One region of the Lysinibacillus sp. NPDC098008 genome, then DNA from elsewhere that is predicted to be linked to it. Evidence: riboswitches for the same ligand, from Rfam matches in the RefSeq annotation. Region 1 holds a riboswitch; each other region holds the start of a gene.

What was found. A riboswitch is a leader RNA that binds a small molecule or an ion and turns the genes downstream of it on or off. The one in region 1 is predicted to bind lysine.
Region 2: another riboswitch for lysine. It lies ahead of ACIQVU_RS06015 (aspartate kinase); the one in region 1 lies ahead of ACIQVU_RS16230 (amino acid permease).
Region 3: another riboswitch for lysine. It lies ahead of ACIQVU_RS18895 (transporter substrate-binding domain-containing protein); the one in region 1 lies ahead of ACIQVU_RS16230 (amino acid permease).

What each region holds. Positions count from the first base shown of each region.
Region 1 is NZ_JBIWBA010000022.1:3,745-11,446, reverse strand. Features, by position in the region: gene ACIQVU_RS16250 (Nramp family divalent metal transporter) at 1-1,232, shown strand, start outside; gene ACIQVU_RS16245 (carbon-nitrogen hydrolase family protein) at 1,902-2,783, shown strand; gene ACIQVU_RS16240 (GNAT family N-acetyltransferase) at 2,767-3,438, shown strand; gene ACIQVU_RS16235 (GNAT family N-acetyltransferase) at 3,554-4,225, shown strand; gene ACIQVU_RS16230 (amino acid permease) at 4,287-5,741, opposite strand; lysine riboswitch at 5,823-5,999, opposite strand; gene ACIQVU_RS16225 (CynX/NimT family MFS transporter) at 6,177-7,388, shown strand; gene ACIQVU_RS16220 (hypothetical protein) at 7,412-7,702, opposite strand, start outside.
Region 2 is NZ_JBIWBA010000004.1:19,276-26,977, reverse strand. Features, by position in the region: gene uvrC (excinuclease ABC subunit UvrC) at 1-1,066, shown strand, start outside; lysine riboswitch at 1,123-1,301, shown strand; gene ACIQVU_RS06015 (aspartate kinase) at 1,396-2,622, shown strand; gene ACIQVU_RS06010 (YslB family protein) at 2,758-3,183, opposite strand; gene ACIQVU_RS06005 (succinate dehydrogenase cytochrome b558 subunit) at 3,456-4,070, shown strand; gene sdhA (succinate dehydrogenase flavoprotein subunit) at 4,141-5,895, shown strand; gene sdhB (succinate dehydrogenase iron-sulfur subunit) at 5,901-6,680, shown strand; gene ACIQVU_RS05990 (acyl-CoA thioesterase) at 6,858-7,322, shown strand.
Region 3 is NZ_JBIWBA010000034.1:11,861-19,562, forward strand. Features, by position in the region: gene ACIQVU_RS18865 (5-bromo-4-chloroindolyl phosphate hydrolysis family protein) at 1-418, shown strand, start outside; gene ACIQVU_RS18870 (toxic anion resistance protein) at 415-1,473, shown strand; gene ACIQVU_RS18875 (DUF6501 family protein) at 1,525-1,722, opposite strand; gene ACIQVU_RS18880 (SDR family NAD(P)-dependent oxidoreductase) at 2,042-2,794, opposite strand; gene ACIQVU_RS18885 (amino acid ABC transporter ATP-binding protein) at 2,899-3,630, opposite strand; gene ACIQVU_RS18890 (amino acid ABC transporter permease) at 3,643-4,368, opposite strand; gene ACIQVU_RS18895 (transporter substrate-binding domain-containing protein) at 4,505-5,368, opposite strand; lysine riboswitch at 5,487-5,673, opposite strand; gene odhB (2-oxoglutarate dehydrogenase complex dihydrolipoyllysine-residue succinyltransferase) at 6,023-7,258, opposite strand; gene ACIQVU_RS18905 (2-oxoglutarate dehydrogenase E1 component) at 7,352-7,702, opposite strand, start outside.

The DNA.
Region 1 (7,702 bases):
AGGCGGTTTTAGATGGAGATATACAAGGCTGGCGACGCTTTTTACCGTTTCTTGGCCCAGCTTTTATAGCAGCCGTTGCTTATATTGACCCTGGCAATTTTGCTACAAACATTACAGCAGGCTCTCAATATGGCTATTTATTGCTTTGGGTCATTGTCTTTTCAAATTTAATGGCTGTGCTCATTCAATCCTTATCAGCAAAGCTTGGTATAGCGACAGGTAAAAATCTACCTGAAGTAGCGCGTGAACATTTTTCTAAAAAAACATCTATTTTCTTATGGATACAGGCTGAATTAGTCATTATCGCTACTGACCTTGCTGAGTTTATTGGGGCAGCATTAGGGCTTTATTTATTATTCAATATTCCTATGCTACCTGCAGCCATTATTACAGCCGTGGGATCATTTGCGATATTAGAATTACAACGAAGAGGCTTTCGAGCATTTGAGGCGGGCATTTCCGGTATGGTGTTAATTGTCGTGCTAGCATTTGCCTTCCAAACTTTTTTAGCACAGCCAAATTGGAGCGATGTAAGCATTAGTATGTTGACACCACGATTTGAGGGAGTAGATTCTTTATTACTAGCAACAGGTATTTTAGGTGCAACAGTAATGCCACATGCGATTTACTTACATTCTTCATTAACTCAAAATCGTATTGTAGGTCGTAATGAAGTTGAAAAAAGACGTATTTTCCGTTTCGAGTTTATCGATATTCTTATCGCTATGCTGATTGCTGGCGCTATTAATATGAGTATGCTTATTATCGCGGCAGCAGTATTCCATACACAAGGCGTTGTAGTGGAGGATTTAGATATTGCTTATAATGGCTTAAAGGATGCGCTTGGTCCAATGGCAGCCATTTCCTTTGGTCTTGGTTTACTGATTGCAGGGCTGGCTAGCTCCTCTGTCGGCACATTAGCAGGTGATGTCGTCATGCAGGGCTTTATTCAAAAAAGAATCCCACTTTATTTACGTCGAGCTATTACCATGCTACCTCCACTAGCCATTATTGCTTCTGGGGTTAATGCAACCTATGCCTTAGTTCTAAGTCAGGTCATATTATCCTTTGGGATTGCCTTCGCCCTTGTCCCACTTGTTATGTTTACAAGTAAACGAAGCATTATGGGCAGCCTTGTTAACCATCGTCTAATAACGGTTTTAGGGTGGCTTGTAGCTGCTATTGTTGTAGTATTAAATGTTTATTTATTATGGGAAACAATCTTTGGTTAAAAAACCGGACACAACAATCTTTGTGTCTGGTTTTGACATTTGTGTTTCAATGCCTTAAACATCCATCTTGTCAATTTTTCGAAATGATATATATGCCACACCTGCTAAAATAATGGGGATAAAAAGTAGCAGTCAAGGAAAGGTTCTCTCTATTAGATGATACAATGGATACCGTACAAATAGATGACAACGGAACATCTTCTCTTATTAGTAAAATACGCTTTTCCAGCTTCATATACCCTCTTCTAACATCTCTAGTATGTTTTATTTATTTTGTACGCTAAGTAGCATCACATTAAATTAATTCAATACTACACATAAAGCTGAATTTTTCGTTATATATTTTATGCATAAAACAAGAATTGAAATATGGGACAGATTTCAAGGGAGTCATGGACTCAACAGAGGAAATTACTCTATTTTAGAAACCTATTTTCCTTATTATAGGAATGATACTACATCTTTTCTAAAGTCATTAATGTAATAAAATAAAGGGCTGGGTTCCATGCTGATTCCTCGGCATGCTCTTGAAAAACAGTTGACATTGCTCATAACGCAAAGCAACAATGCCATTATCCTTTCTCTATAAAGACGTAAGGAATTGATGACAAATAAAGAAACACAAGCTATGATTATTGTAAATCTTATATCATTAAGGGGGGACTGGCATTGAAACTTCGCGTATCTGCTATTCAGTATCATCTACATGATATTCGTTCCTTTGACGAATTCGCACAGCAATGTGAGCATTATGTAAAAACAGCTCAAGAATATGAGGCGGATTTTGTGTTGTTTCCAGAGCTTTTCACAACACAACTACTGTCCATCGGTAATGACAAGAGAGAGCCTCTTGAAATCACAGCTTTACCTGCTTTTACAGCTCAATACAAGACCTTATTTACTACGCTTGCAAAGACAACCAATACACATATTGTAGGGGGCACACATATTATTGAGCGTGAGGGCCGTTTGTACAATGTTGCCCATCTGTTTTATCCTGATGGAAAAATTGAAGAACAAGCAAAATTACATATTACCCCCTTTGAAATAGAGGGATGGAATATGGCAGCGGGTGAACAATTGCATGTTTTTGATACAGAAAAGGGAAAGATCGCTATTTTAACTTGCTATGATATTGAATTTCCAGAAATCGTGAGAATGGCAAAAGCAAAAGGCGCAGATGTGATTTTCTGTCCTTCCTGTACAGATGACCGACACGGTTTCCATCGTGTACGTTATACTAGCCATGCACGCGCTATAGAAAATCAAGTATATGTTGTATTAACCGGTACAGTAGGTTCCATTTCTGTTGATTTGATGCGTGCCAATTTTGGCCAAGCAGCAATTATTTCTCCAAACGATATCCCCTTTCCACCAAAAGGGCTTCTCGCAGAAGGTGAACTCAATCATGACATGCTGGTGACAGCTGACCTTGACCTCAATTTATTGTATGAAGTGCGAGAAAAGGGCTCTGTCACAACATGGCGAGATCGACGAACAGATTTGTATATTGATTGGGAAAAGGATGGAAGTCATGACCTATCGAAGTGAGGTATATGTCTTTGATGGTGATAAGCCCATTCCTGCTATTATTCGTAATTACACAAAGTCAGATTTTGCCGCTATGATACGCTTGCAAGCTGCCTGCTTCCCTCCACCTTTCCCTGCTGAATTATGGTGGAACGAACAGCAGCTTGAAAATCATGTCACACTGTTTCCAGAGGGAGCAATTTGCGTGGAAATCGCAGGAGAAATTGTTGGCTCCATGACAACATTATGTGTTCAATTTGACCCTAAACATCCACAGCATAGCTGGGCAGAGATGACAGATAACGGCTATATTCGCAGCCATGATCCAACAGGCAATACATTGTATGTAGTGGATATTTGCATAAGCCCTGAGTATCGAAGGCTTAATTTAGGCAAACAAATGATGCAAGCAATGTATCAAATTGTTGTTGAACAAAAACTTGATCGACTCGTTGGCGGTGGGCGTATGCCTGGATACCATCAATACGCAGAGCATCTGACGGCAGCTCAATATGTTCAGTCAGTCGTCAATGGTGATTTAACGGATCCTGTCTTAACATTTTTATTGCGCTGTGGACGCATGCCGCTCGCACTTGTCGAAAATTACCTAGACGACGAGGCATCCTTAAATTATGCTTTATTAATGGAATGGCAAAATCCTTTTATCTTGACTTAGCAAATTCTTTTTGTATCGAAAGCAAAGCGTCAGCAGCAGATGCTTTATGTACCGAAAGCATTCGCGATAGGTACAATTATGCTCAGGCGTAATTGATAGTAAGGAGGAAGTAGCAATGGAATATAAACGTATTACAACAATTGAGGATCCGCTTTTTGCAAAAATGCATATATTATTAGGAGAAATTTTCCCGCCTGAAGAGGTTCTGGCATTTGATTTATGGAAAGAGCCTTTGGAAGACCCAAGCATTCGCGTTTTTGTCGCAGTCCATGAAGGCGCTGTTGTCGGGGCTACTGAATATCGTTACTATCCTGCATGGAATATAGCGATGACTGATTTCACAATTATCGGTAAGCCTAACCTAGGTATTGGGCGTTACCTGGCAGTAAATCGTAGTGCGGATTTAGAGAGATTGGCAAAAGAGCAAGGCAAAGTACTATATGGTATGTTTGCAGAAATATATAATCCCTATGAGCGTGAAGATTTTGCATTTGGCGGAGTTATGGCGATGAATCCATATGTTCGCCGCGAGGTACTATCGCACCTTGGCTATCAGCGTCTTGATTTCCCTTACGTCCATCCTTCTTGGAAAAATGACGGGGAGGCGGTAGAAGGGCTTGATTTATGTTTCATGCCAACAGACGCTACTATAACAGAAATTGAAGCGAGTTTAGTTGTAGATTTTATCACGGATTATTACACAGTCTTGCCTAATAAACCACAGCGCTGGCTCGACATGGTTGAGGACTTGAAAAAAAGAAAAACAATTCTACTTCAGCCATTATAATTCATTTCAGCCCCTATCCTCTTTCATGGACAGGGGCTGAAATTGTGTGCATACTTGGCACCTAACGTAAATCACATTGTTCAAGTGGAAGTATTTTCGTTTTATACTTAATCTTATAGCCAAACCATAGCAGTAAAAATAGCGGTATCCCAATATAAGAAACTAGAACGCCATACCAATCAATTTTACCACCCATAAAGGCTGTGTAATTTTGACCTACTACAACAATCATACAAACGGTAAAGGCAAAGAGCGGTCCAAACGGGTATAGTTTAGCTTTATATGGTAGAAGCTTTGGGTCTAAGCCTTGTGCCTCGAAAGCACGACGGAAGCGATAATGGCTAAAGGCAATACCAAGCCATGCGATAAAGCCAGACATCCCTGAAGCATTTAACAGCCAAATATAGACAACGCCATCTCCGAAAAATGATGCTAAAAATGCTAAGCAACCTACAGCTAATGTTGCAAGCAATGCATAGATTGGAATTCCTCGACGGCTTAGCTTTGTAAAGAATTTAGGTGCATGTCCCTCCACTGCTAATTGCCATAGCATACGCGAAGCTGCATATAGCCCTGAATTACCTGCCGATAACATAGCCGTTAAAATAATGGCATTCATAAGAGAAGCAGCGAAGGCAATACCTAAACGATCAAACACTAACGTAAACGGTGATACAGCAATATCTTCTGACAATAAACGCTCATCTGTAAATGGGATTAATAGCCCTATTGCAGCAATCGCTAAAATATAAAATAAAATAATTCGCCAAAATACTGATTTCACTGCCTTTGGAATATTTTTGCCGGGATCATCTGTTTCACCAGCCGTTACGCCAAGTAGCTCTGTTCCTTGGAATGAAAATCCAGCGGCAAGAAAAATTCCAAATGTCGCAAGGAAGCCACCATGAAACGGCCCATCACTAATAAAGAAATTCGTAAATCCTACAGGTGCTTGTCCACCCAAAATTCCAAAAATCATTAAGATGCTAATAATAATAAATACAATAACAGTTGCTACTTTAATCATCGCAAACCAATATTCACTCTCACCATAGCTCTTAACGGATAATAAATTAAACGTTAGCACAACTGCAATAAATAATACTGTCCATAATGCTGATGAACTCTCTGGGAACCAATATTTCATAATTAAGGATACAGCTGCAATTTCTGCTGCAATAGTAATTGCCCAGTTATACCAATAATTCCATCCTAATGCAAAGCCAAGAGCAGGGTCTACAAATTTTGTAGCATACGTACTAAAGGAACCTGATGACGGCATATAAGCAGCCATTTCTCCTAAGCTTGTCATTAAAAAGTACACCATCACACCAATTAAAGCATAGGCAAGCAATGCTCCCCCAGGACCTGCTTGTGCAATGGCTCCTCCGCTAGCTAAAAATAACCCTGTGCCAATTGTTCCACCTAAAGAAATCATTGTAATATGGCGACTTTTTAATTCCTTTTTCAGCTTCGGCGTTTTATGACCAAGCTGATTTACTTTTATTTCACTCACGATATAGCTTCCTTCCTATTAATGAGGCAAAAAAATGCCATCACATAAACACTGTGATGGCTAAGTTAATCCTCAGTTTCTTTAAATGATAGCTCAACACGTTGTGTCAACGTGACAGTTCTGTTCCTTTCGGAAACAGCCCCAGCATAAGGTTTTCAAGTCCCCTTACACTTCGGCAGTATTTCCTTTCAACTAATCTCTTCAATGCTTGTCATCTCCATTAGTTTACTAATAAATACCGCGACCTCTACCTCAATACAAACATGAGGCATATAATTATTAAATTTATGATGTTTATTATATTAACATAAGACCTTTGCCGTTTCAATACAATGTTAAATGTTCAATTTTTTATGAATTTTCTACTATTTTTAATCCTGTGATAAAGTGTTATAGTAGTCCAATTAGAATGGTTATGAATAGGAGGAGCTTATTTTGACAGAAAATAATCATTCCACTAATTATCCAAGTAAAAAAATTAGCTGGAAAGGAAGAACATTACTATTAGTTTTAGGAGTCATCTTTATAGCGTCTACATTGCGAATGCCATTAACGGTTGTTGGCCCAATTGTATCCTTTATACGTGATGACCTTGGTATTTCTAATGTATTAGCAGGCTTTCTAACAACGATTCCATTACTTGCTTTCGCTGTTGTATCGCCATTTGCGCCAGTTGTAGCACGCAAATTAGGACTTGAGCTCACACTATTATTATCTACTATTTTATTAGCACTAGGAATTGTTCTACGCTCACTTGGCACAACAGGGTTGCTTGTCTTTGGTACTGTACTTATTGGTGTAGCAATAGCCTTTGGTAACGTACTAATTCCAGGGTTATTAAAATTGAAATTTCCCTATCATGTAGGCTTACTCATGGCATTTTTCACAATGTCCATGAATTTAACCGCAGGCGTTGGGGCAGGCATTAGCTATCCTATTGCTAACTCCTCATTGGGCTGGCAAGGAGCATTAGCCATTGCACTGGTGCTTGTTATAATCACTATTGTCATATGGTTACCTCAATTAAAAGCAAATAAGCCTGAATCCGTTACTGCCTCTAAAAAGTCAGATACACCACCATTATGGAAATCACCTGTTACATGGGCAGTAACGGGCGCAATGGGCTTGCAGTCTTTACTATTTTACACAACAGCAGCTTGGATTCCTGAAATCTATATTGCACAAGGGTTATCTCCTGATAAAGCTGGCTGGATGTTTTCGATTATGCAATTTTCACAAGTTCCGATGGCATTAGCTGTACCCATTTTTGCCAGTAAAATGGCTTCACAGCGACCTCTTGTCTTAATGTTTACAAGCTTTTATTTAGTGGGCTTTGTAGGTGTTGTGATGGCATGGACAAGTCTAGGGGTATTATGGATGATTTTGCTAGGTTTAGCAGGTGGTGCTTCATTTGCATTAGCAATGATGTTCTTTACGCTTCGTACTCGCACTGCGTTTGAGGCGGCAGATTTATCAGGCTTTGCACAATCACTCGGTTATTTATTTGCTGCTATTGGCCCTATTCTTTTTGGGTACTTACATGATTTATTCGGTGGCTGGAATATTGCAGGCTGGCTCTTTGTCGTTGTCACAATGGTACTTTTCCTATGTTCAATGAGAGCCTCTAGAGATGAATATGTTCATTAAAGAAAAGCAGCTGGGAAAATACATTACGCTCCCCAGCTGCTTTGCTGTTTAAGTAAGGCTAATAATTCAGCAAGACTGTCTGCTACTTCTCTATTATCGGTAGTAGCAATAGCTGTAAAAATCGGAGTAGCCTCTTGTAAAAGTAAATAACTAAAATAATAATAGCCTAAAAATGCCTGCTGTTCATAACCTTTAGGCAAATCTTTATCCCACTCTAGTTCATCATCTTCCTCTGACCATAAATACTGGGTATTTAGCAGCTCCTGCATGGTGGAAACAGTATTTGCTGGGTTGAGGGAATCTTTTGTAATAAC
Region 2 (7,702 bases), on a different contig from region 1:
AACAAATCGTGATATATTCGGCTATGCCGTTGAAAAAGGCTGGATGTGTGTTCAGGTGTTCTTTGTGCGACAAGGCAAGCTTATTGAGCGTGATGTTTCGATTTTCCCAATTTATCAAGAAGCAGAGGAGGAATTTTTAACATTTGTTGGACGTTTTTATGAAAAGCCTGAACATATTAAGCCAAAGGAGATTTTTATTCCACAGGCAATTGATGCAGCTATTTTAACAGAGCTATTAGCGATCAAAGTATTAACACCAAAGCGAGGACAAAAAAAGGAACTTGTTGATCTTGCCACTAAAAATGCTGAAATTGCAGTGGCAGCAAAATTCCAGCTCATTGAACGGCAGGAAGAGCGAACAATTGGTGCATGTGAGGCACTTGGAGAAGCAATGGGCATCTCTGCGCCCCTGCGCATTGAAGCTTTTGATAATAGCCATATGCATGGAGCTGATGCGGTTTCTGCAATGGTTGTATTTGTCGATGGCAAACCTGCTAAAAAGGAATATCGTAAATATAAAACACGTACAGCTGCCAAACATGATGACTATGGTGCAATGCAAGAGGTGATACGTCGACGCTATACACGCGTTTTAAAGGAAGGCTTACCGCTCCCAGATTTAGTATTAATTGATGGTGGGAAGGGGCAAATGGAAGTGGCTCGCGAAGTATTAGAGGATGAGCTTGGACTTGTTATACCGATTGCAGGTTTAGCAAAGGATGATAAACATAATACATCACAGTTGTTGTTTGGCGATCCCCCAGAAGTAATTGCCCTAAAGCGTACAAGCGATGGCTTTTACTTGCTACAGCGTATTCAAGATGAGGTACACCGCTTTGCCATTACTTTCCTGCGTCAGCAGCATGAGAAGCATGCTATCCAGTCTGTGCTTGATCATATTGAGGGTGTAGGTCCAAAACGAAAACAGCAATTGTTAAAGCATTTTGGCTCAGTAAAAAAAATTCGTGAGGCTAGTGAACTTGCCTTACAGGAGGCTGGAATGCCAGCTCATCTAGCAAGCAATATCTATGCCTATTTTCAGCAACAGTCATTGTCAAAGGAATAAACATATGCTAAGGTTATGAATACAAAGGCTAGACAAATTAAATACTTCACTATTTAAGTGATGATAGAGGTGCAAGGTTCAAAAGTAACACGATTGAGGATGAACAAATCCAAGGACATTGTGTGAAAGGGGAGCTTGCCGAAGTATAGCATTGTTGTTTCCAGTGCTGTACTGGTTTTGCATTTAAGAGATGTAAGACTGTCGATTCTAAACGTTTCGGAGAGCTATCACACATGCACAAGTTACGTTTATTGTACATGTTATCAGCAGCTTTCACGTTATGTGAAAGCTGCTTTTAGTTTTCTGGAGAAACAGAGAGGGGAATACAAATGGCTAGAATTGTGATGAAATGTGGAGGAGCTATTTTAGCTTCCACTGAACAAATTCAAGAAATGGCTCAAAGAGCTATTGCAGAAAAGGATAGAGGGCTAGATGTGATTGTTGTAGTTGCTGGCATAGGGCAATCTGCAAATGAGATAAAAAGAATGGTGCAGCATTTAACAGATGAGGTATCAAAGCGAGAGCTAGCTGTACTTATGTCAACATGCTCGCAGCAGTCAAGTGCCTTATTGGCTATTACACTACAGGAAGCAGGATATGGTGCGGTGTCATTAACAGGGTGGCAAGCAGGTATTCATACAGATCGTATATATAGTCATGCACGTATCGATTATTTAGATGTTAGTCGTATCGAAGAGCATTTTACACAAGGCAGTATTGTGGTTGTTGCTGGTGAGCAAGGCATTGACGATATGAATAATATAACAACGCTTGGCAAAGGGGGAGCTGAAACAACTGCTGTAGCGCTAGCTGTAGCATTGAAAGCAGAGCGTGTTGATATTTATACAGATGTTGATGGTGTTTATACAGCAGACCCTCGTTATGTAGCAAAGGCTCAGCAGCTACAGGAAATTTCCTATGATGAAATGCTAGAGCTAGCCAATTTAGGATCACAAGTTATTCATCCACGTGCGATAGAGTTGGCAAAGAAATTTCAAATGCCTGTAATTATACGTGCTAGTTCGGGGCAATCAGTAGGCACTTTATTGAAGGAGGAAGTTGAGATGGAGAAAAATTTAGTTGTTCGTGGTGTGGCCTTTGAGTCAGATATTATTCGTTTAACAGTTGGCTATGATACATATTCTGATGCTTCGTTAGCTGATATTTTTACAGTGCTTGCGGAAAATCATATTAATGTAGATATTATTGTTCAAGCCATTATTGATGGAGTGAAGCCGACTGTGTCATTCTCGATTTTAAAAGAGGAGTTTGCAGACGCATTACGTGTTTTAGAGGATAGCAAATTATCGCTAGGCTTTAACTTTGCAGACTTTGAGATTGGATTAGCGAAAGTATCCATCATTGGCTCAGGTATGGCATCTAATCCTGGTGTTGCTGCACGTATGTTTGATCGCTTACGTTGTGAAAATATCCCAGTTAAAATGGTAAGCACATCTGAAATTAAAGTATCTGTTGTTGTACCACAGGATGAGATGATTCGTGCAGCAAATGCATTGCATGATGAATTTAATTTAGAGCAAACGATTTATATATAATGAGGCGTGTTAATAGACCTTTGTTTCACAGACTTTGCCTTACCATAATCAATAGATGAATATCTTCTATAATAATAGTAGAAACTGTAATAAAAAAGGGGAAATCTCATATTCATCAGAGATTTCCTCTTTTTGTCACTTTGCAGATATGATATGTTCCTTAGCATCCCATTTTACTGTAAACATAACATATTGTTGCTTCTCACGCTTTTCATCATAGCATTCTGTTAACAAGCCCTTTTCGAGCTGAATTTGTTCAGCTATAAATCCTGCCTCAAGTCTAAAGCTGCGCTGCTTCATTTGCAGTAGTTCGGGGTCATTTGTCAATTGAAAAATGCGCCCATCCTTTGATTCCTTGATAAGCTCTAATGTACCCCAACAGGCATCTGTGAAAAATGCGATTAATTCGCCTTGTGTTTTACAGGGAAACTTGCGTGCAAGGTCTTTACCAGCCCAATAAAGGACATCATCTTCATGTTTACCAAGGATAGCAGATAAAATATGATCGCGAATAATTTCATAGCCAAATGCTGAGATTGTAGGAGATGGAGTGTTTAACATTAGTATCCTTCTTTCTTAGAATTTTCTTAAAACTCAATGTCGATAATGTAAAAATAGATTTTTCGAGAAAAAACAACGCATTATGTACTAGATTAATTCTTTAATAAGCGCTATGAAAAACGCCAAGCAACCTTGACGCTTGTAGCTCTTGAGAGTACAATAAACATGTCATAATATTGTACCATGATGAAATACACAGTCAATGAAGTATCATTTACAAAATGATGACTTCTTTTGTTGTGCTATTTTAAGTACTAAGGGGGGTAATAGTCTTGTCGAAAGATCGAGAGTTTTTATGGCGCCGCTTACATTCTCTACTTGGGGTCATTCCAGTAGGTTTGTTCTTGGTGTTCCACTTGTCATTGAACTTCACTGCTGTTGGCGGTGAACAGTCTTACAATGATGCAACAGGAGTTATGGAGTTAGTTCCTCACTCACTACTGCTGCTAATTGAATGGGTTGTGATTTATATCCCATTGCTATTCCATGCATTCTATGGTGTGTATATTGCATTCACGGCTACACCAAACACAGGACGTTTTAGTACATACCGTAACTGGATGTTCTCTTTACAACGTTTCACTGGTGTATTTTTAGTGATTTTCATTGCATGGCATATCTTCCAAACGCGTATTCAAAAGGCGCTTGGTGCTGATGTTAACTTTAACATGATGGAAGAAATCGTTGCTAATCCATTTATGCTTGGATTCTACATTGTTGGTATTCTATCAGCAACTTTCCACTTATCAAACGGTTTATGGGCATTCCTAGTAAGCTGGGGTATTACACAATCTCCTCAGTCTCAAAAGATTGCTACTTACGTAACAAACATTATTTTCGTAATTCTAAGTGTCGTTGGTGTGGCTGCTATTCTAGCATTCGTTTAATTGAATAAGAAGCTATAGTAGAAGAGCACATGCAATCATTGCAATTTTTTAAGAGGAGTGAGAAATAATCATGGCGAAAAGCAAAATAATTGTTGTCGGCGGTGGTCTTGCCGGTCTGATGGCAACGATTAAAGCAGCTGAAGTTGGTACTGAAGTTGATTTATTCTCATTAGTTCCTGTAAAACGCTCACACTCTGTTTGTGCGCAAGGCGGAATTAATGGTGCGGTAAATACTAAAGGTGAAGGGGATTCTCCATGGATCCACTTTGATGATACAGTTTATGGTGGGGACTTCCTAGCGAACCAACCACCAGTTAAAGGTATGTGTGATGCAGCACCTGGCATTATCCACTTAATGGATCGTATGGGTGTTATGTTCAACCGTACACCAGAAGGACTTTTAGATTTCCGTCGTTTTGGTGGTACTTTAATGCACCGTACAGCTTTCTCTGGTGCAACAACAGGTCAACAATTACTATATGCGCTAGATGAGCAAGTTCGTTCTCATGAAGTAGCTGGTTTAGTAAATAAATATGAACACTGGGAATTCCTTGGTGTTATTATCGATGAAGACGGCGTTTGTCGTGGTATTGTAGCGCAAGATATGCGTACAGAGGAAATTAAATCATTCCGTGCAGACGCTGTTATTATGGCGACTGGTGGCCCTGGTATTATCTTCGGTAAAACAACAAACTCTGTTATTAACACAGGCTCTGCTGCTTCTATCGTTTATCAACAAGGTGCTTCATATGCGAATGGTGAATTCATTCAAATTCACCCAACAGCGATTCCTGGAGATGACAAAAACCGTCTAATGTCAGAATCAGCTCGTGGTGAAGGTGGTCGTATTTGGACTTATAAAGACGGTAAACCTTGGTACTTCTTAGAAGAGAAATACCCAGCTTATGGTAACTTAGTACCACGTGATATTGCGACACGTGAAATTTTCGACGTTTGTGTAAACCAAAAACTTGGTATCAATGGCGAAAACATGGTATACCTAGATCTTTCACATAAAGATCCACATGAATTGGACGTTAAACTTGGTGGTATCATCGAAATCTACGAAAAATTCGTAGGGGATGACCCACGTAAATTACCAATGAAAATTTTCCCAGCAGTTCACTATTCAATGGGTGGATTATGGGTTGACTACAATCAAATGACTGAAATTCCTGGTCTATTTGCAGCAGGTGAATGTGATTACTCTCAACATGGTGCAAACCGTCTTGGTGCAAACTCATTATTATCTGCTATCTACGGTGGTATGGTTGCAGGACCAAACGCAGTAGACTATGTAAAAGGTCTTAAAAAGCATGCTGAAGATCTTCCACAAGAGATTTACGATGCTCGTGTAAAAGAGGAACAAGCGAAATGGGATGCTATCATGAAAATGGAAGGCACAGAAAACGCTTACTTACTGCATAAAGAGCTTGGTGAAATGATGACTGCTACAATGACTGTAGTACGTTACAATGATCAGCTTGAAGATACATTGAAAAAACTTGATGAGCTTACTGAGCGTTGGAACAACATCAACATCAATGATACGCAAAAATGGAGCAATCAAGGCGCACACTTTACACGTCAGCTTAAAAATATGTTAGTGCTTGCAAAAGTAATGACAAAAGGTGCACTATTACGTAATGAATCTCGTGGTGCACACTATAAACCTGATTTCCCTAACCGTGATGATGAGAACTTCTTAAAAACAACAATGGCGAAGTTTGACCCAGCTACTGGTAATCCAATCATCACGTACCAAGAAGTCGACGTTTCATTAATCCCACCACGTAAACGCGACTACTCTGCGAAAGGAGACTAAAAGTTATGCAAATCGCAGCTAATACTGGAAGAATGGTCAAAGTGGAAATCTTACGTCAAGATACACAAGGCGGCAATAGCTACTGGCAAAAATTCCAAGTGCCTTACCGTCATGGTATGAACGTAATTTCAATTTTAATGGAAATTCAAAAAAATCCTGTTACTGAAGATGGTGTAAACACATCACCAGTATCATGGGATATGAACTGTTTAGAAGAAGTTTGTGGTGCATGTTCAATGGTGATCAATGGCCGTCCACGTCAATCATGTTCTACACTAGTAGACCAATTGACAGAGCCGATTAAATTGGAGCCAATGAAAACATTCCCTGTTATTCGTGACCTACAGGTTGACCGTGAACGTATGTTCAACGCGCTTAAAAAAGTTAAAGCATGGGTGCCAATCGATGGTACGTATGATTTAGGTGAAGGTCCACGTATGCCAGAAGGTAAACGTCAATGGGCTTATGAATTATCTAAATGTATGACTTGTGGTGTATGTATGGAAGCATGTCCAAACGTGTCTGAAAAAGCTTCATTCATCGGACCAGCTCCATTATCACAAGTACGTCTTTTCAACACTCACCCAACTGGTGCTATGATTAAAGATGAACGTTTAAATGCGATTATGGGTGATGGTGGTCTTGCAAACTGCGGTAACTCTCAAAACTGTGTAGCTGCATGTCCAAAAGGTATTCCTTTAACAACATCCATCGCTTCATTAAACCGTGCAACTACAGTGCAAATGTTCCGTAACTTCTTCGGTTCTGACCACTTTGTGGACTAATAATGGACAACCTAAACTTCCTTATACATTATGTATAAGGGAGTTTTCATGTTTTTTCTATCATAATATAGTGTTTTCTTTTATAATGAATATGTATTCATTTACTATTTGCCATTAGCTATCAATGAAAAGTAGTTGCTAAAATTGGCAAATAAAATAATAGGGGATGGTGTTCACATGAAAGCAAGCTATATTGGAAACTTTCAAGAGTGGGTAAAGGACTTTTCATTTTATTCGGAAGTGCGTGTACGCTTTTCAGAAACAGATATGTTTGGGCATATGAATAATACGGTGAGCTTTATTTATTTTGAGCAAGCAAGGACAGACTATCTTCGTCATTTAGGGGTGTCAATACCTGTAACAACAGGACAGAATACACAAAGCATTCCAATAGTAGCTGATTTACAATGCGACTATATAAAGCAAGTTTTCTTTAATGATGTGTTACGAATTTACACGAAAATTGCAAAAGTCGGCAATTCATCATTGGATATTCATTATTTAGCGAAAAATCAAAAGGATGAAATTTGCTTTACAGGTCGTGGTACACTTGTTCAAATTGATGCGAAGACAGGCAAAAGTGTACCTCTTTCGGAAGAGGAAAAAGTACGCCTCGTCAACCTATCAACCATTTCACACTAATTATAAAGTTAAATTTATAGTAGCGGGCTGTGCAAAAATGAAATTCTTTTTGCACAGCTTTCTTTTTATGCTAAATGAAATTGCCTTTGTGATTGTCACAATTAATTGTGATAACCTTTACTTTTAAAAAAAGCCAAGCCTATGGAAGATTTTTTTCTTTTAATAAAATGGAAATAATTGTTCTAGTGACTGTCTGTAATGAATTTTATCCCGTATTAACGGGATCCCCACATCCAAATAATGAGTAGAAACGCAATAGCTAAGTGGGGATCACCAGCCTGTAAAAACCCGATTGGTGAAACTACCAATCAGTGGGGATAAGGATTTCCCCACTGATTGAAGGTTCACTTTATATGCAATTTTTGAATAAGAAAACACAA
Region 3 (7,702 bases), on a different contig from region 1:
AACAGCTAATAAGCAAATTCAAACATTAAGTCAAAACTATTTACGTGTCCGCTCTGTTGCAGCCTTTAAGCAACTGCTCGAAATGACACGTATCTCGAAAAATATTGTGAAAATCGTCAAAACTGATCCACGGAAGTTTTATAATGTTGAGCAATTTTTCTATGCACACTTACCTTCTGCTGTCGAGCTAACAGAGAAATATACAATGCTATCAAAGCAGCCTGTGAAGGATAAGGATATTCAATTAACATTATCGAAAACGCGTGAAACGTTAACCGATTTAAACGATACGATTCAAATCGATTTAAAGGATGCGCTTGCCAATGATATTGACCATCTCCAAATGGAAATTGAATTTGCCAATCGCTCCAACCTTAGACGCAGAGAACAATTGGACTGGCGAGGCGATGAAAAATGACAGCAAATAATCATGCATTTCAGCTCCATACAATACCCGGTCTTTCTCCGCTCGTGCAATCCTACTTAGAAGCGGCTCCACAGCAAGAGGCGATGGCGACATATGAAACGCTATCGCCTCTTGCACAAAGTCGTGCATTGCTCTATGCAAGCCAAATTGACCTGACTGATTTTGAATCATTGCTATCGCTCGGTCAGGATTCACAGCGAGCCCTCTCTCAATTTGCAGATCGTATGCTTGCACAGGTCAAGCAAAAGGATGTCACGAAAATTGGACAAATGCTTGATTCACTTATGCAAACATTAGACCGCGTAGACCCAACAGCCTTGGAGCCGAAGAAGCAAACCTTTTTGAAAAAAATCTTTGGCAAAACAGAGCCAACTGTGAAGCAAACATTAACAGAATTTGAGCGTATTAGTATACAGGTGGAGCGTATTGGGGTGCAGCTAGAACGTGCTCAGCTTCAGCTTATGAAAGATGTTGAAAATTTAGAAGCTCTTTATGCACATAATCGGGGATTTTTTGAGGAGCTCGCAACAGCCATTGTAGCTGGTCAAATGAAAAAGCAGCAGGCTATTGAGGAGGAGCTACCCGCAAAGGTAGCAAGCGTCCAAGCTACAAAGCAGCCATTAGCCATTCAACAGCTCAATGACTTTGCCGCACAGATCGAACGGCTGGATCAGCGCATTTATGATTTACAGGTGTCACAGCAAGTAGCACTTCAAACAGCTCCGCAAATTCGTATGATTCAACAGGCAAATCAAACATTGGCTGAAAAAATAGAGTTTTCCATTGTTACGTTAATTCCACTATGGAAAAATCAGCTTGCAATGATGCTCTCGATGCATATGGATCAGCACTATGCACAGCTAGAGGAACGCTTATCCCGCGCACAAGATCGCTTTGCAAGCTCTTCGTTTGAGCAGCAAGTATCAAAGTTTAAGGAAACGCAGCAGGAGCTACAAACAGCCATTAAGGATGTTTTTGCGCTACATACGGCAACAGAGCAGGAAAAACAGCAATTGCAGGATGTAGCAAATGCTCGCAAGCTCTAGCAGCAGCTAAAAAGGGTGGCTCAGTCATGTTCTGAACCACCCTACGCTTATTTATTCAAAATAATCTTTATAATAGCCACCGATTTTACCTGTATTATCGATGATAAAAATGAACTCCTCTGTTTCATTTTTCACTTCGTATTGTTTTCCTACTGTTAATACGTTGGATACTAAGTATTTGGATGCATTTGTATGTTTACAAGTTACTGTTCGTAATGTTGGCGCATCTTTCCATTTTAAATGTAACATATTCTCTCTCTACCTCTCTTTACTAGCGCAAAGCTAATGTCTATTGCTTATTTTATAATATTTTTGAGGCTTTGTGGAGAAAAAAGCTGTAGAAGACCTACTGAATTCAAAAAACTTTTAATAATTGAGGTGTTAATATGAGCTTTGGCGGTGTACCACAATGGTTTTTTATTATTGCCGTAGCATTTGCCATCTGCTTTGTTCTTTATGCAGAGTGGAATTCGAGAAAATAGTGATTTTGCTGAGTGATGATAAAAAAATAGAAGAGTCTTGCTATATTTTATTGAAGCAAGGCTTTTTCCCTATTCAAATCCAGCATTTATCGTCCACCGCTCACAGTAATAATTTCTCCAAGGATATAATTGGAAGCATCGCAGGAAAGAAAGGCAATGACCTCTGCTATTTCCATAGGTGTTGCAGCCCGATTAATCGGTACAGATGAAACCATACGCTCAAGTCGATTATCACCAGGCGCAAATTTATGATGAAAAGGTGTTTCTACCATTCCCGGTGCTACCCCATTTACGATAATTCCATATTGAATTAGCTCTCTAGACATGCCAATTGTCATTGTATTGATTGCTCCTTTAGCAGATGCATAGTGAATACTTTCACCTGCTCCGCCAATACGTGCAGCCGCTGAAGATATATTAATAATTTTTCCGCTTTTTTTCGGAATCATATATTTTAATACAGCTTGTGAGCATAGGAGAACACTCTTGACATTTAATATGAACGTTTCTTCCCATAGCTCTTCACACATATCCATAAATGTGCTTTGGCGAATGCCACCACCTGCGTTATTTACTAGCACGTCAATTGTGCCAAATGTAGCAATAGCTTGTTCAACCATTGCGTTCACTTCTTCTTTCTTCCTAACATCTGCTTGAATGGCAAGGGCATGTCCATCTTTTTCTTGAATACGTTGAGCGGCTTCCATCGCACCCTTTACATTTGAATGATAATTAATAATAACCTTAGCCCCTTTAGATGCCATTAGCTCAGCTGTGGCAAGTCCAATACCCGAACTTGCGCCTGTGATAAGAATAACCTTTCCCGATAAATTAGACATCGCTTCCCTCCTAACAATGTGTAATGACGTTTCTTATTCGGTCTGCTAGAAAAACGCTAAAATCCGCTTCACCTTCCACAGAAAGCTACACGGATTTACACGTTTTATTTTAATGTACGTTTTAAAAACTCTTTTGTACGCTCATGCTGCGGATTGACTAATACTTGTTGAGGAGGACCCTCCTCAACAATCACGCCTTTATCCATAAAGACAACACGATCTGCCACTTCTTTCGCAAACTCCATCTCGTGCGTGACAATCAACATCGTATTCCCCTCATTGGCAAGCTGACGCATGACCTTTAACACTTCCCCAACCATTTCAGGGTCAAGGGCTGATGTAGGCTCATCAAACAGCATCACATCAGGGTTCATTGATAAGGCACGTGCAATCGCTACACGCTGTTTTTGTCCACCTGATAGCTGGCGAGGCTTGGCATTGACATATTGATCCATGCCAACGATTTTTAAATATTTCAGCGCGATTTCCTCTGCATCCTTTTTAGAGCGCTTTAGTACCTTCATTTGTCCTACTGTACAGTTACTTAACACATTGTGGTTATTAAATAAATTAAATTGCTGAAACACCATTCCTAAATGTGTACGATATTCATCGATATTATGCTTGTCATTGAGGATATCCTCCCCTTTATAAATAATCTGACCACCACTTGGCGTTTCTAATAAATTAATGCAGCGCAGCAATGTTGATTTACCAGAGCCAGAGGAGCCGATTAAACAGACAACCTCACCCTTTTCCACTTGAAAATTCACATCTTTTAACACTTGGTTACGTCCAAATGATTTACTTAAATGCTCGATTTTAATGACTGTCATTTGTGCGCCCCCCTATACAGCTTCCTTTTGTTCTTTTTGATAGGCATCAGGCCCATCCAAACGTTTTTCAACATAGAGCAGAATGCGCGATGCGGTAAATGTCATGATGAAATAAAGCACACATGCCACAAAGAATGACTCAAAATAACGGAAGTTGTTGCCCGCAATTGATTTTGTTTGGAAGAATAGCTCCGTTACACCAATAACATTTAATACGGCTGTATCTTTAATATTCATAATTAATTGGTTGCCTGTTGCTGGCAGTATATTGCGTGCAACTTGTGGCAATACCACATGGAACATGATTTTAACATGGTTCATCCCAATCGCTGATGCCGCCTCATATTGACCTTTATCGATGGACACAATTCCACCACGTACAATTTCTGCCATATAAGCACCTGTATTCAGCGACACAACGACAATCCCCGCTGTAATAAAGTGCATATCAATGCCAAATGCAATATCTAATCCGTAGTAAACAACCATTGCTTGTACAATCATTGGTGTACCACGGAAAAATTCAACATAGCATGTTAGTATAAAATTAATAAGCTTTAAGCTATAAAATTTCACACCTTTTTTACGAACAGGAATCGTATGCATAATTCCGATGAAAAATCCGATAAATGCACCAATAATTGTACTAATAATCGAAATCAGTAACGTATAATACGCACCTCGTAAAAACATTTGCCAGTTGTTTTCAATAATTGAAAGTATCCATTCAAGACTCATGAAGCTCCTCCTCACAATATCATGTTGCCTGTGTAGTTCTATGTTTACTAGCATCGTATCATTATGTAGAGAGGTTCTCATTTTAATAATGATGAAATAATCATGCACGGACTAGCAACTAGCCCGTGCAATGTTATTATTGTGCTGCTGGTTGTTGGGCAATTGCCTCTTCCATAATTTGTTGACGCTCATCTTCTGAAATACCCTTTAAAATTTCATTGATTTTCTCAAGATTTGCATCATCTTTACGTAAGCCTACAGCAATAGATGTGTTAGAAAGGTCTGTATCAAAGCCTTGACCTTCTTCAAATGAAACATATGTGAATTTATCGTTCGCCGCTGCTGCTGAGATACCTTCTGGACGCTCGGCTACATAGCCGTCAATTTTGCCAGCCTCTAATGCCACACGCATTGCTGGGAAGTTTTCCATCGCTGTTTGCTTTTCTACACCGTCAATTTGATCGATTACATCATAGTTCGATGTATTTAATTGTGATGTAATTTTCGCGCCTGAGAAATCTTGAATCGATGTTGCCTTTTCAAATTCGCTGCCTTTTTTCACAACGATGACAAAATCAGATGTGTAATAGTTTTCTGTAAAATCAATTGTTTTCTTACGCTCTGCTGTTGGTGACATACCTGCGATAATGGCATCAATTTTATTGGATTGTAATGCTGGTACTAGTCCATCCCATTCTAATTTCACAATCACTAGCTCTTTGCCTAAGCCTTCAGCGATTTTTTTCGCCATTTGTACATCATAGCCGCCTGCATATTCTGCATTATCGGCAATTTTTACTGCGCCATTGGCATCACCCTGCTGTGTCCAGTTAAAAGGTGGATAACCAGCCTCCATGCCAATACGGAATTCACCGCCACTTTCTTCTGTGTCGCCTTCAGCATCGCCTGTGCTACCTTCATTTTTGTCGCTTGTGCCACATGCCGCTAGCACAATTGCCGTCATGATCGACAGCATTACTAACAACCATTTTCTTTTCATAAAAAACGCCCCTTTTCTGTCAAAAAATAAAACAACTGTATGAAAAAAGACCTAAGTTTCTGAACTTAGGTCTTGCCTTTTATAACAGTTGCCCAAATCCTCACTATACTTTCCATATTTCCGAGATAGCACAACCTAGTAAACCTGGAAAGCAATTTACTAGGACAGTCCTGCACTTATTCACTGCAGACCCAGCATAAAAGTACGAGCTCCTTTTATACTTCGGCGATAGTTCCTTCTTCACTGTGTCCTCGCTTGCTTATACTCAACAATGAACTAATAAATATCGCGCCTCTACCTCACCTATTGATACGAGTGAGGTTTGTCTATTTAATTGATACTTAGATACTACTATATAATGAATAGATTCGTCAAGCTCATTTTATCACTTTTCTGACTAATGACAATATTAGGGGATTATACTTGCTCTATCCATTGTCAAGCATGCTATTTTAACAATAAACACACTATATTCAACAAATATTTATTATAAAACAATTATTTATATGTAAAAAGATAGAGAGAGGTAATTTCTTTATAGAGCATAGACGGCAGAGCTTTGTCTGTAAAAACAGAAAAGGGCTGTCTGGAAAGATCACTCTTTTCAGACAGCCCTTGGCTAAAATCCTGCAGTGGTTGCAAAGGAGGTTATAATTATGAATTTAATAATAAGTCTTCAGGGTTCTCGATTAATTCTTTTACTGTTTTTAAGAAGCCTACTGAATCTTTACCATCAATAATACGATGGTCATATGATAATGCCACGTACATCATTGGACGGATTTCGATCTCGTTGTTCACTACTACTGGGCGTTGAACAATTGAGTGCATACCTAAAATACCAGCTTGTGTACCGTTCATAATTGGTGTTGACATTAATGAACCGAATACACCACCATTAGTAATCGTGAATGAACCGCCTGCCATGTCGTTTAAGCCTAATTTTTTGTCGCGTGCTTTTTTCGCTAACTCTGCGATATCCTTTTCGATTTCTGCAAAGTTTTTGCTGTTTGCATCACGTACAACTGGTACAACTAAGCCTTCTTCTGTTGATACAGCGATACCGATATCGAAGAAATTGTTTAAGTGAATTTCGTCACCATTGATTTGTGCATTTACATAAGGGTATTTTTTAAGTGCTGCTACAACCGCTTTTGTGAAGAATGACATAAAGCCTAATTTAATGTCGTTATCTTTCACAAATTGCTCTTGCTTGCGTTTACGTAATGCCATAATGTTTGTCATGTCAATTTCGTTGAATGTTGTTAACATTGCTGTTGATTGCTTTACTTCTAATAAGCGTTTGGCAATTGTTTGACGACGACGAGACATTTTTTCGATTGTTACACGGTTTGTTTCTTCTGCTGGTGCAAATACAACAGGACCGTTTGTAGTAGTGATTGGTGCTGCTACAGCAGGAGCTGCTGGTGCTGTACCATGTGCTGCTACATCTTGTACACGTACACGACCTTGTGGGTCTACTGGAGATACCGCTGAAAGGTCAATACCTTTTTCACGTGCTAGCTTACGTGCTGCTGGTGATGCAATCACACGCTCGTTAGATGCTTCTTCTACTACTGGAGCTGCCGCTGCTGGCGTTGGTGCTGCTTGTGCTTCAGTTGGAGCCGCTGCTGCTGGTGCAGGTGCTGCGCCTTCGCCTGCTTCTACTACTGCGATAACTTGACCAACTAATACAGTATCGCCTTCTTCAGCTAAAATTTGTGTTAATACACCTGCTTCTTCAGAAATGATTTCAGCGTTTACTTTATCTGTTTCAAGTTCAACGATGAATTCACCTTTTTCAACGCGATCGCCCACTTTTTTTACCCATTGTGCGATACTACCTTCTGTAATCGATTCTGCTAATTCAGGGACTTTAATTTCAGCCACTTTTATTTCCTCCTTTGATTAACGTGCCTTATGCACATAAAAGGGCTACTGCTCTAGGCAAGTAGCCCAGCTGTCAAAAATTGATCTGTGATGTTATTTAACCTTTACTGGCTCAGCAACTGCCGCTTCAATAACGGCTGCTTGTGCTGCTTTATGGGAATCTGCATCGCCTTCAGAAGTAGAGCTCATTGCAGGACGTCCTACATAACGAAGCTGTTTACCTGCTGAAAGTTCATGTAATGTTTCGAGTGCATAATTCCATGTACCTTGGTTTTTAGGTTCTTCTTGTACCCATACGATTTCCTTCACATTAGGATACTTAGCAATAATACCAGCAACTTGCTCTTTTGGGAATGGGTAAAGTTGTTCCACACGAATAATGTGTAGGTGGTCGAAGCCTTCCCCGTCCTTCACGCGTTCTGCTAAGTCGATCATTACTTTACC